2 linked regions of the Saccharophagus degradans 2-40 genome follow. The protein of the gene in region 1 interacts with the protein of each later gene in a pairwise test. Links are inferred from orthologs where the notes say so. Each region holds a gene or a part of one and is shown on either strand. Other genes may lie near its edges. The genes, in order: eno and rpe.

What was found.
Region 2: the proteins of eno (region 1) and rpe interact in binary tests that used the Escherichia coli proteins (3 or more experiments, as listed by UniProt). The link is inferred for Saccharophagus degradans 2-40 from one-to-one orthologs.

What each region holds. Positions count from the first base shown.
Region 1 is NC_007912.1:1,595,349-1,601,887, forward strand. What follows is about bases 1-2,968. They hold eno (phosphopyruvate hydratase), read left to right. Parts: upstream 1-825; coding sequence 826-2,112; downstream 2,113-2,968. Other genes in these bases: kdsA (3-deoxy-8-phosphooctulonate synthase), read left to right, coding at 1-786; ftsB (cell division protein FtsB), read left to right, coding at 2,297-2,599; ispD (2-C-methyl-D-erythritol 4-phosphate cytidylyltransferase), read left to right, coding at 2,681-2,968. Outside these bases: more of ispD, read left to right, coding at 2,969-3,457; ispF (2-C-methyl-D-erythritol 2,4-cyclodiphosphate synthase), read left to right, coding at 3,460-3,927; tRNA pseudouridine(13) synthase TruD, read left to right, coding at 4,006-4,995; SDE_RS06560 (protein-L-isoaspartate(D-aspartate) O-methyltransferase), read left to right, coding at 5,164-5,805; SDE_RS06565 (DUF368 domain-containing protein), read left to right, coding at 5,806-6,539. UniProt on the Escherichia coli protein: Catalyzes the reversible conversion of 2-phosphoglycerate (2-PG) into phosphoenolpyruvate (PEP). It is essential for the degradation of carbohydrates via glycolysis.
Region 2 is NC_007912.1:959,421-965,936, forward strand. The notes cover bases 1,502-4,446. They hold rpe (ribulose-phosphate 3-epimerase), read left to right. Parts: upstream 1,502-2,603; coding sequence 2,604-3,290; downstream 3,291-4,446. Other genes in these bases: SDE_RS03960 (alpha/beta hydrolase family protein), read right to left, coding at 1,590-2,555; trpE (anthranilate synthase component I), read left to right, coding at 3,511-4,446. Outside these bases: SDE_RS03950 (GIN domain-containing protein), read left to right, coding at 128-949; SDE_RS03955 (hypothetical protein), read right to left, coding at 961-1,389; more of trpE, read left to right, coding at 4,447-4,992; SDE_RS03975 (XRE family transcriptional regulator), read left to right, coding at 5,134-5,862; prsR (PEP-CTERM-box response regulator transcription factor), read right to left, coding at 6,049-6,516. UniProt on the Escherichia coli protein: Catalyzes the reversible epimerization of D-ribulose 5-phosphate to D-xylulose 5-phosphate.

The sequences.
Region 1 (6,539 bases):
GGCGGTATGAACGTATTAGAGTCGAAAGACTTGGCATTGCGCACCGCAGAGGCTTACGTAAACGTTACCCAAAAGTTGGGTATTCCCTACGTATTTAAAGCGTCTTTCGATAAGGCCAACCGCTCTTCTATTAACAGCTATCGCGGCCCAGGGATGGAAGAGGGCTTGCGAATTTTTCAAGCGGTTAAAGATGAGTTTGGTGTACCTATTATTACCGATGTGCACGAATGTGATCAGGCTGCCCCGGTTGCCGAAGTGGTAGATGTTATACAACTGCCTGCATTCTTAGCGCGTCAAACAGATTTAGTAAAAGCCATGGCGGCAACAAATGCGGTAATTAATGTAAAAAAACCACAGTTTTTAAGCCCTGGTCAAATGAAAAACATAGTAGAAAAATTTGCGGAAAGCGGTAACGAGAAAGTTATTTTATGTGAGCGCGGCGCATGCATGGGCTACGACAACCTTGTTGTAGATATGCTGGGCTTTCGCACAATGAAAGAAGTAAGCGGCGGTTTGCCGGTTATTTTTGACGTGACTCACTCGTTACAGTGCCGCGATCCTTTAGGTGCAGCTTCAGGTGGGCGCCGCCATCAAACCGCAGAGCTAGGTCGTGCAGGTATAGCTGTAGGCATAGCTGGTTTGTTTTTAGAGGCTCACCCCAACCCAGCAGAGGCCAAATGCGATGGCCCAAGTGCGTTGCCGCTAGAGCAACTCGAAGCATTTTTAACACAAATGAAAACAGTGGATGATGTAATTAAAGGCTTACCCCCTTTAGACATTCGCTAGAACCCTTTTTAGTTAAAGTAAAGTAGGAAAGAGATCGTTATGAGCAAGATAGCTAACGTTATTGGTTTTGAAGTAATGGATTCACGTGGTAACCCAACGGTTATGGCGGAAGTAGTATTGGAATCTGGTGTTGTAGGCACTGCCTGTGCTCCATCAGGTGCATCTACAGGTTCGCGTGAAGCGTTGGAATTGCGCGATGGCGATAAAAGCCGTTACTTGGGCAAAGGCGTATTAAAAGCCGTTGCTAACATCAACGAAACCATCAAGCCATTATTGGTTGGCAAAGATGTAGCCGCTCAGCGCGAGTTGGACGACATTATGCTTAAAGCAGATGGTACCGAAAACAAAGCTAACTTGGGTGCGAACGCAATTTTGGCAGTGTCTTTGGCTGCTGCAAAAGCTGCTGCACAAGACAAAGGTATTCCTTTGTACGCACACATTGCCGACATTAACGGCACGCCAGGCAAATACACCATGCCTGTGCCAATGATGAACATCATCAACGGTGGTGAGCACGCCGATAACAACGTTGATATTCAAGAATTCATGATTCAGCCTGTATCTGCGCCAAACTTCACCGAAGCATTGCGCATGGGTGCTGAAGTATTCCACAGCTTGAAAAAAGTATTGGCTGGCCGCGGCTTAAACACTGCAGTGGGTGATGAAGGTGGTTTCGCTCCTAACCTTCCTTCTAACGAAGCCGCTCTTGAAGCCATTGCCGAAGCTGTTGCAGCTGCTGGTTACAAGTTGGGCGAAGAAATTACCTTGGCCTTGGATTGTGCATCATCTGAATTCTACAAAGATGGCGTATACGACATGTCTGGCGAAGGTAAAAAATTCTCTCCAGAAGAGTTCGCCGATTACCTTGCAGAACTTGCTTCTAAGTACCCAATTTTGTCTATCGAAGACGGTATGGACGAGAGCGATTGGGACGGTTGGAAAGTTCTTACCGAGAAAATCGGTAGCACTTGTCAGTTAGTGGGTGATGACTTGTTCGTTACCAACACCAAAATTTTGAAAGAAGGCATTGATAAGAGCATTGCTAACTCGATTCTTATCAAGTTCAACCAAATTGGTTCTTTGTCTGAAACATTAGACGCAATCAAAATGGCGCAAGAAGCTGGCTACACCGCAGTTATTTCTCACCGTTCTGGCGAAACCGAAGATACCACTATTGCTGATTTGGCCGTGGCTACTGCAGCGGGCCAAATTAAAACAGGTTCTTTGTCTCGTTCAGACCGTGTTGCTAAATACAACCGTTTGTTGCGCATTGAAGCTGAATTGGGTGAAAAAGCTCCTTACCGTGGCCGCGCTGAATTCAAATAATTGCGCCCATGCCATTTATGGCTAGGTAATAAAAAGCCGGCAATTTAAGTTAACGCTTGATTGCCGGCTTTTTTGTTTTACCATGCCTTAAAAATGCTATGCTTCTGCTTGTTTTAGGTGTGTTGGCGCAGGCTAACTGGTTGTTTGCATCGCGCTGTTATGTAAGTTTTTGGTAGGTTTGTTCATGAAGTGGCTCGCCATTATTTTAGTTGTTGCGCTTTTAGCTCTCCAGTATAGGCTGTGGATGGGCGAGGGTAGTATTGCCAGCGTGGTGAGTTTAAATAGAGAAATTGCCAAGCAGAAAGAAGAAAACGCGCGCCTGCGTGAACGCAACAGATTACTAGCAGCCGAAGTGGATGCATTGAAGCAAGGCAAAGATGCTATAGAAGAAAGAGCCCGCAACGACATGGGCATGATAAAAGAAGGCGAAACATTTTTTATGATTGTGGACGAAACAGACAAAGACACGAAAAAAAATAAAAAATGATCGTGCTTTAATTCGTCGCAAGCCGTGTGATACCCGCGCTAACCTATTTAATTTAATGCAGCTTACACTAGAGATATTTCTTTGATCGCGCCAAAGCAAAATACAATTTCGCAACATCGTCAGCTTTGGGCTGTTATTCCCGCATCGGGCATTGGTGCTCGTATGGGGGTTGGTATCCCTAAGCAATATTTATTGCTGTGTGGCAAAACCATTTTAGAGCATACCCTTCACAAAATAAGTCAGGTAGAAAACCTAAGCGGCATCGTTTTAGTGCTAGACGCAAACGACCAATACTGGCCCACCCTTAACTGCAATAGCATTCCCAACCTGCATGTGGTGAATGGCGGCGCTAGCCGTGCGCAATCGGTTAAAAATGGGTTGAGCTATATAGCAAAACAAATAGCCAATAACACTGCCAATAACACAGGCCAAGACCAAGAAGTAAAAGTGTTGGTTCACGATGCGGCACGCCCCTGTGTAAATGTAAAAAATATAGAAACACTTGTGGCGAGCTGTGAGCAGGCGAACCAAGGTGGAATATTGGCAGCGCCCGTGGCAGATACCGTAAAACGTGCGGTTGAACAGGGCGAGGCGCCTGCAGTGCAGGCAACAGTAGATCGCTCTTTGTTATGGCTAGCACACACGCCGCAGTATTTTGAATTGCACTGCCTACTCAATGCGCTAAACCACTGCGAGCAAGCGGGGCTAGAGGTAACCGATGAGGCATCTGCAATTGAGCAAACCGGTGGGCAGGTATTATTAGTTGCCGACGGTAAAGACAATATTAAAATAACGCTGCCAGAAGATATGCTGGTAGCAGAAGCAATTTTAGCGAATCAGTTAAAACAGGGTACTTAGATATGCGCATAGGTCAGGGGGTTGACGTTCACGCCTTTGGGGATGGCGATAAAATAGTAATAGGTGGTGTAGTTATACCCTACGAGCGCGGTTTAGTGGCGCACTCCGATGGCGATGTATTGCTACACGCACTTTGCGATGCTTTGCTTGGTGCAGCGGCCTTGGGGGATATTGGCAAGCACTTCCCCGATACCGATAGCGCCTATAAAAATGCATGCAGTCGCACTTTGCTGCGCATGGTTTATAGCAAACTAAAAGCCAAAGGCTATAGTTTGGTAAATGCCGATATGACCATTGTGGCACAAGCGCCTAAAATGGCACCGCATATTAGTGATATGCGCGCAAAAATTGCAGAAGACTTAGATACCCACATAGATAATATTAACGTTAAAGCCACCACCACAGAGCAACTCGGCTTTAATGGACGTAAAGAAGGTATCACCGCACTTGCAACCGTACTAATTAAATAGCTTTGTACAAATATACTTAAAGCACTTTCATCCGCACCGTTCTAGCCAATTGGCTAGTGCTATAGAGAATACAATTTAATGAGTTTTAATTTAGATTTTGCCTACGCCCAAGGGCAGCCCACCCAGACTGCCACCTTCCGCCAATTAGCGGAGGATTTTATTGTAGATGAGCAGCTAGGCTTTGAATTTAGCGGTGAAGGTGAACACCTATATGTTCAAATTAAAAAAACAGGCGAAAACACGCAATACGTTGCTAAACAACTGGCGCGCTACTTGGGGGTTAAGCCGGTTGCGGTTGGCTTTAGCGGCCTGAAGGATCGTCACGCTGTAACTACCCAGTGGTTTAGCGTGCAATTGCCGGGTAAAAATATTGATATCGACTGGGCTGACTTTATCGAAAAAACGCAGCTCAATGTGGAAGTATTACAGCAAGGGCGGCACAGCGCCAAATTGCGCCGCGGTCAGCATTTATGTAACGATTTTGTTATTACTTTGCGCGATATTAGCCAAAGTGATGACCTAGAAGCGCGATTGCAAACTGTAGCGGCCAACGGTGCCCCCAATTATTTCGGTGAGCAGCGTTTTGGTATTGATGGCGGTAACCTTGCGCGTGCGCAGGCGTGGTTTAGTGGTGAAGACCCCATTCGCAACAAAAACATGCAGGGTATTATTTTATCTGCTGCACGCTCCTACCTGTTTAACCTAGTGCTTAGCGAGCGAATAAAGCAAGACAATTGGCTAGCGCCGATGGACGGCGACCCCGCAGAAGTACCAACTGGCCCACTATGGGGCCGCGGCCGACCTAAATCGACCGATGCATTGCTAGAGCTAGAAAACGAAGTACTGGCCCACTTGGACCTATGGCGAGATAAGCTCGAGCACAACGGTTTAAGCCAAGAGCGCAGAGATTTAGTGCTTAAGCCTCGTTCATTCTCGTGGCAGTGGCAAGACAATGCCTTGGTACTTAGCTTGTCGTTGGCCCCTGGGCTATATGCAACATCGCTGTTGCGTGATGTATTGCTATTGAATAACGTTTCAGCAGAACAATACGCCCCTCCTGCAGCCTAAAAACACGCCAACTTGTGGTATAGTTCGGCGGTTTTGTTTAACTGCCGCGCGGCTTGTGCTTATACTAGCCGCGCTTTATCAATGGACGCTAGCGCTTAGCAGAAGTCGCTAGCCCATTTGCTTTGTCGAGAGGGTGAAGTGGATCGATTAAAACTAGAAGGCGTGGGGATGACCTCTAAACGCACTCGTGACCGTTTGGTCGAGCGTTTGCTCGAGCAAGGGGTAACTAGTCAGTTTGTGTTGGAGTTAATAGCCAATACGCCACGGCATTTATTCTTAGATGAAGCGCTTTCCCACCGCGCTTATGAAGATGCGTCCCTCCCTATAGGCTTCGGCCAAACCCTTTCCCAGCCCTACATTGTTGCCCGAATGACCGAAATATTGCTCGGTGCCGCTGGCGACCCCAAGCGCGTGCTCGAAATAGGCACTGGCTCTGGCTACCAAACCTGCATTTTGGCGCAAGCCGTTGAACATGTGTGGAGCGTGGAACGAATTAAGCCATTGCAGGACAAAGCAAAACAGCGCTTAAGGCACCTAGGGCTAAATAATGTCACCTATAAGCACGCGGATGGCGGCTTCGGTTGGCCCGAGCAGGGGCCCTTCGATGCAATTCTTTCTGCCGCGGCACCTCGCGATATTCCTAAAAGTCTGCTACAGCAATTGGCGCACAATGGCGTGCTGGTTATCCCCGTGGGTGCTGATGAGCAGGTGCTTACCCTAGTGATAAGGGATGGCGAAGAAGACAAATTCATAACCCAAAAATTAGAACCTGTTAAGTTTGTACCACTACTATCTGGAGTAACACGTTAAATGAGTGAGCAGCGCACAAAAAAGGATTACGCCTTAATTGCCTTAAAAGGCATGGCTATGGGGGCTGCAGATGTGGTGCCGGGGGTGTCGGGTGGCACTATTGCTTTTATTACAGGGATATATGACGAGCTGTTAGGCTCTCTTAAAAAAATCGGCCCAGAGGCCGTGGTAGTACTATTTAAACAAGGTATACCTGCTGCTTGGAAACACGTTAACGGTAATTTTTTAGCCGCATTGTTTGTGGGTGTTTTACTTAGTATTAAAACCTTTGCGGGTATTGTGGGTTACTGTTTAGAGCATTACCCGCTATTAGTGTGGGGTTTCTTTTCTGGGTTAATTCTCGCGTCCGTTGTACAGCTGTATAGGCACGAAACCCACTGGAAATGGCTGGATTTAGTGCCTTTTTTATGCGGTGTGGCCTTTGTGGTGGCCATTGCAATGGCAAAGCCTGCGCATTTGCCTGGGCACAATTGGGTACTGTTTCTCGGTGGTTTTGTGGCTATATGCGCAATGATTTTGCCGGGTATCTCTGGCAGCTTTATTTTGTTGTTGGTTGGTCTTTACCCTGTGTTTCTTGCTGCGATTAACGAGTTCAATATTGTCGCGCTTGGAGCGTTTGCTGCGGGCTGTGCCTGCGGTTTAATGGTTTTCTCGCGCATACTCTCTTGGCTGCTTGCACGCTTTCGGCGCACAACGTTTGCTACATTGTTGGGCTTTTTGGTTGGTTCGCTTTA
Region 2 (6,516 bases), 630 kb from region 1 along the record:
AAAACCCGCCACTTAAAACAATAAAAATAATTGAATCCAAATACTCCCCCATACGCATCTAAAGATTAAATAGCGCGGTACTCGCGCAAATGGATTATTCATAAAGGTTTACTTCGGGAGAATCGGCATGGCTGTTGCCAATCATTTAAATTTAAGGGTATTACCGCGCGGCTTAGTTAGGGTTGTTGCCGCATTTATGTTGTTTGTTGGGCTTGCCGCTGCGGCGATTGCTGAAAATCGCGTAACTAAAGTAGTGCCTATAGAGGCTGTGGAAGCAATTACCTTAACCGGTGCTGCAGAGTTAATTATTCGGCAGGGTGAAGCTGCGAGTTTGGAAGTGCGCGCACCCGTGGATGTGCTTGCAAATATTAAGGTGGAGCAAGCTGATTCGCGACTGATACTGGGGCAAAAACAAAGCAAATCGTTTTGGTCGTGGTTTGGCTCTAAAAACGAAAGTAGCGACGTTACATTTATTGTAACGGTTAAAAATCTATCGGCCTTAAATGTGGCGGGTGCAGCAAGGGTTCGGCTAGATTCGCTCAACAGCCCTCAGCTAATGCTCGAGCTAACTGGCGCCGCCCAAATGCATATAGGCAACGCGGTGCTAGAGCGTTTACAGGTAAACCTTACCGGAGCGAGCCGTTGTAATATCGATGCGCTAAGTGCTCACTTCACTGGTATTCAGTTGGTGGGTGCTTCGCAAATGCAGGTGAATGGTGGCGATACCGTTGAATTGAATGTGGAATCTGTGGGGGCGAGTCGATTGCGTGCAGATGCTTTCAAAGCTGTGACAGCCAAGGTGCACGCGGTGGGGGCTTCGCAGGCAACGGTATATGCAAGTAAAGCATTAACTGCCAACGCAACGGGCGCGTCTAATATTCGCTATGCGGGGGAGCCTGTTAATGTTCAGGCAGACACTGCCGGGGCAAGTAAGGTGGGCAGCCTGTAGAGTATGGCAGCTTAGCCAGCTGCCATGTTGTAGCCAGATGTTTTGGTGTTGCCAAATCGGTTAAGCATGGAAAGTATGGTGTTTTCTTTGTGTGCGCAGTGAGTAAGCAGCGCGTAAATTTTGCCGTACTCGCCTGCATAAGCAAGGCCATCTTCACGGTAGTGAAACTGCATATAAAATTCGTGGATGGTTTTGCCTGTAACCTGCATATCCGCAGCAAAAATGGTAAATATACGCGCGAGCTGAGGAATATTTTGTGCTTCAAGCTGCAGCTGTGGGTAATAGTCCCTGTTAGATTTCATTATATGAGAAAGAATAAATGACTTATTCTCCATAAGTATTTCTTTTGCTTCCTCGCTTCTGAAACCTGCCTCTTTGATGCTTTCTATTAGCTGTGTCAAATGATTGTGGCTTAATTCGAAGTCCATTAAATTACTCATTCCCACCTCTTGTGTATCTACAAATTAATTGTCTATAAAACCAACAGTTGTGGAAAAGTGTAGTCGTAGAGTGAAGGCCGTGCAGTGGCTGCAGGCCTTGTAGTTAGCCGGTTTTTAGAACAATTAGCAGCAAAAAAAGGCTGCGCGCAAAAAAACTGGTTTTATCCACTGCTTTGGCATCTAACTCCTTTGCGCCAGTGCTAGCCATCAATTTCAACACCCTTCGCATACTTGTTTAAAAAGCCGCGCACACGACGGGTTAATCTGTTTTCTCCTTCCTGCCAGTTTGCCGATGGCTCGAGCAATTTGGATTGATGGTAATGGGCAATGCGGTTTTTCTTGGCGGCCATTTTGCGTTGGTCGGGTTCTGTTGCATCTAAAACGTGGTCGCCAAAAAAGATATCCATCACGGGTAGCGAGCGGTCTGTTAAATATTCCGTTAGGTTGTCATCTGCCCCTTCTATACCGTTGCGAGCATTTACCATAATAAGGGCTCGAATTGGGCGGTCGATAATTGCTGTCGCTCGGGATCGGCCGCCACTAGGTAGGTTGTTTGGGCGGCTAGTGGAAAGTTGAGATAAATATTGCACCGAACGCGAAGCCCCCACACCGTGAGCAAGAATCACAATATTGTATTGGCCGCGCTTGTTTAGGTAGCTCATAGCCGCTTTCATCCGCTCAATGACGATTGGCTCGGTAGGAGGAGGGGTTGGCTTAGAGGGCGGCGTTGTATCGCCTGATGGCCTAGCTGGCGGCGGTGTTTCGGCAGGATTAGGCAGCGAAATAGACAGTGTGGACCAGCCGTGATCTGGCAAAGATTGGCGCAATGCGCGAATGGTGTAGGGCCAGTCGGCGGTTTGCCCTTCGCCGTGCACAATCAAAATGGCGCCAAATGGGTTGCCGCTCCTATCAGGCTCCCAAAGCGAGATGAATTTCTCGCCTGCGGCATTTAGCCAAACAATGGCATCTTCGCCGAGCTCTTCTGAGAGCAAGCGTTCGGCTTGTTTGTTGGTGTCGGGTACGGCTCTGGGTGGTGGCGGCTTAGGTTTAGTCTGTTCTTGCTGGGCTGTGTCTTCCTCTTGGGCCAGTGCTAGATGTGATGTAGCGCTAAAGCATAGGGTGATGATAAGGGCGCGTGAGAAAAAGTGGTTTAGGCGTATCTTCATATTAAGTACAATGCTTTTACATTTATATTCTTAAGTATTGGTACACAGATGAGCATCCCGCAAGCGAAACGCGACTTTAAAATTGCCCCATCCATACTTTCTGCCGATTTTGCCCGTTTAGGCGAAGAAGTTGATGCCGTTTTAAAGGCAGGAGCCGATTTTGTACATTTCGATGTAATGGACAACCACTACGTGCCTAACCTCACGTTTGGCCCTATGGTGTGTAAGGCGCTGCGCAATTACGGTATTACCGCACCTATCGATGTGCACCTTATGGTAGACCCTGTAGATGATTTGGTGAAAACCTTCGCCGATGCGGGCGCTACCTATATTTCGTTCCACCCCGACGCTTCGCGCCATGCCGATCGTACCGTTAAACTTATTCGCGATTTGGGCTGCAAGCCGGGCGTTGTGCTTAACCCTGCAGTAACCCTTGAATCGGTTAAGCACCTGCTTGATCAAGTAGATATGTTGCTGCTTATGTCGGTTAACCCTGGGTTTGGTGGACAAAAGTTTATTCCTTACACCTTAGATAAGTTAAAAGAGGCGCGTGCACGCTTGGATGACGCTGGCTTAGAGGCGCGTTTAGAGGTAGATGGCGGCGTGTCGACGGCTAACATTGCCGATGTGGCGCGGGCGGGTGCCGATACCTTTGTTGCCGGTTCCGCTATCTTCGGCGCGCAGAATTACGAGTCCGTAATTAAGCAAATGCGTGATACACTCGCTCAGCTATAAGCAGCTCTCAATTGAGCTTCTATTTGGGCTAAGGCGTTTGTTTTAGCCTGAGCTTCACTCAAATAACTTGGTTTTGTAAAAATAGTCCCATGTGTATATGTCATAACCTTTCTCAATGCAGCAATTTACGTGTTTTACCCCGCCGTTGGTGGCGATGGCAAGGCTAATGCCACCCCTGTTTACAAGCCGTTTGGTAAAACAACTTTTTTGAGATTACATTATGACTCCTGAACTATTTGCTCAATATTGCGACGAGGGTTACAACCGTATTCCGGTAACCCGTGAAGTGCTCGCAGACACAGAAACACCGCTTTCCGCGTACCTTAAATTGGCCCATGGCCCATACACCTACTTGTTTGAATCTGTGCAAGGCGGTGAAAAATGGGGGCGTTATTCCATTATTGGTTTACCAGCTAAATATCGGCTTGAGGTGCGCGGTCGCACTGTTACTGAATTCAGTGGTAATGAGGTTGTTGCTACTGCAGAAGCTGCCGACCCGCTCGATTATGTATCGGCATTCCAAAAGCGATTTAATGTCCCCGAGCTTGAGGGCTTACCGGTATTTTCTGGCGGGCTTGTAGGTTATTTTGCTTACGACTGCGTGCGCTACATAGAGCCCAAGCTGTACCCCAGTGTGCCACACGATGAAATAGGTACTCCCGATGTACTGCTTATGGTGTCGGACGAACTACTGGTTTTTGATAACCTGCGCGGTAAGTTGCATTTAATTGTGCACGCAAACCCAGAAAACGGTGAAACCTTTGCGAGCGCGCAGGCGCGGCTAGATGCATTGGAAGCCGGTTTACAAAAAAGTTTACCCGCCTTGGCTAGTCATGTAACTACTGAGCAGGCGATGGGCAAAACCCGCTGCGAGGCAGACTTTGTGTCCAGTTACGGCGAAGAAAACTTTAAGCGCGATGTCGATAAAATTAAAGACTACGTATTAGCTGGCGATACGATGCAGGTTGTGGTGTCGCAGCGTATGAGCCTGCCTTTTACTTCCGAGCCGCTTAATTTATACCGCGCATTGCGCTGTTTAAATCCGTCACCTTATATGTACTTTCTAAATTTGGGTGACCACCATATTGTGGGCTCCAGCCCAGAAATTTTGGCTCGCTTGCAAAATAACGAAGTGACGGTACGGCCTATTGCAGGTACACGTCGGCGCGGTTACAGCGATGCAGAAGACAAAGCCTTAGAAAAAGAATTGGTTAACGACCCCAAAGAGATCGCCGAGCATCTTATGCTTATCGATTTGGGGCGCAACGATGTAGGTCGTGTTGCTCAAGTAGGAACAGTCGACCTCACCGAGAAGATGGTCGTTGAGCGCTTTTCGCATGTTATGCACATTACTTCTAATGTAACCGGCCAGCTAAAAGAGGGCTTGGATGCAATGGATGTGCTGCGCGCGACTTTGCCAGCGGGTACCTTGTCTGGCGCGCCTAAAATCCGAGCAATGGAGATTATTGACGAGCTAGAGCCGGTTAAGCGCGGTATTTATGGCGGGGCAGTAGGTTATTTATCATGGAAAGGAGATATGGATACTGCCATTGCTATTCGCACCGCTGTTATTAAAGATGAAAAGCTTTATGTGCAGGCTGGCGCCGGTGTGGTGGCCGATTCTCAGCCAGCACTAGAGTGGAAAGAAACCATGAACAAGGCGCGGGCAATATTTAGCGCAGTAGATTGGGTACAGAAGTAGCCTTTCGCGCATGTTTAGGTAAACGCGTAGCCAAAAAGTGCGAGCCGTACATATTTATTTGGTACACTTGGGCAGTTAGACAAGGTGACACAAGGAATGCGTTAGCATTAACACCTTTAAATCGACGATAGAGGACAGGTTTTGGAGCAGAAGGTTGCTAATATAGCTGGGGCAAAGGCATCCAGCGATGCGCGTATCGAAAAAATGTCGGAGATTCATCGGTTTAGCCATGCTGAGCTAGATAGCCTTAAAATTTTGTACCCCAGCGGTGCAAACGATCTTCGTCTTAAGGTTTTTCGCGATTTGCGCACTCGGGTATACGCAAGCGCGCCGGGTAAAAACTTTACCTGTATGGTTACGTCGGTTGTGCCAGATGGCGGTTGCACCTATGTGGTTAACAACCTAGCTGCCGCAATTGCACTGGATAAAACCCGCACTTCTCTAGTAGTCGATTGTAACTTCTACGCGCCATCTGCCGACTCGCTTATTGTTACCGATACCGATGTAGGGTTAACCGATTACTTAGATTCGGCAGACATGGGCGTTGAATCGATAGTTTATGCTTCGGGTATTCCTCGCGTGCGAGTGATTCCTGCTGGTGGCAATACCGAAGGCGCGACTGAGCGTCTTTCCTCTATGCGTATGCATGCTTTTTTGGATGAGCTAAAAACGCGTTATTCTGATCGCTATATTCTTATTGATGCACCTGCAGTGGGTGAGTACGCGGCAGATACTCGCATTATGGCGTCGCTGTGTGATTTCGTTCTATTGGTTGTGCCTTATGGCAAGGTGACCGAAGCACAGATCCGATCAGCCGTAGATGCAATTGGTGAGAAGCGTTTGGTGGGAATGGTCTTTAACCATATGTAGCTTAGGCCCATAGCCTACAGCTTAGTTAACACGTTATGAGGGGCTTGGCCCCTCATTTTGTTTGTATCATCTGCTCTACTTTGTTCGTGCCATCCTTGGCACAGAATGTTTTCATAGTGCTAACAGCTAACAGCTAACAGCTAACAGCCAAAACCCATTTAATGGGGCTTTTCCGGCTAACAATAGTTACTCGCCTATTGAAGACGATTGAATATTGTATTTCTTCATTAAATCGTAAAGCGTAGGGCGAGTAACGCCTAGCAATTTGGACGTAGCCGATATGTTGCTCTCGGTCATGGCGAGTGCACGCAATATAGCATTGCGCTCTGCAGTTTGGCGTACCTGTCGCAGGTTGATGGTAAGTTCATCGGAGTTGAGCAAGCCTAAGTCTTCCGAGCTTATTAACTTGTCATCCGCCATCACTACGCTGCGTTTAATACGGTTTTCCATTTCGCGAATATTGCCCGGCCAGTCGTAAGCTTCAATCGCTTCAATGGCTTCGGGTGAAAAGCCAGTAATATTATTGCGGCCCTGCTGCTCGGTAAAGGTAGATAAAAAGTGACGGGCTAAAAGGAGTTTGTCTCCAAAGCGGTCACGCAGCGGCGGAATGTTTATTTCCATCTCGCAGATTCGATAATACAAATCTTCGCGGAA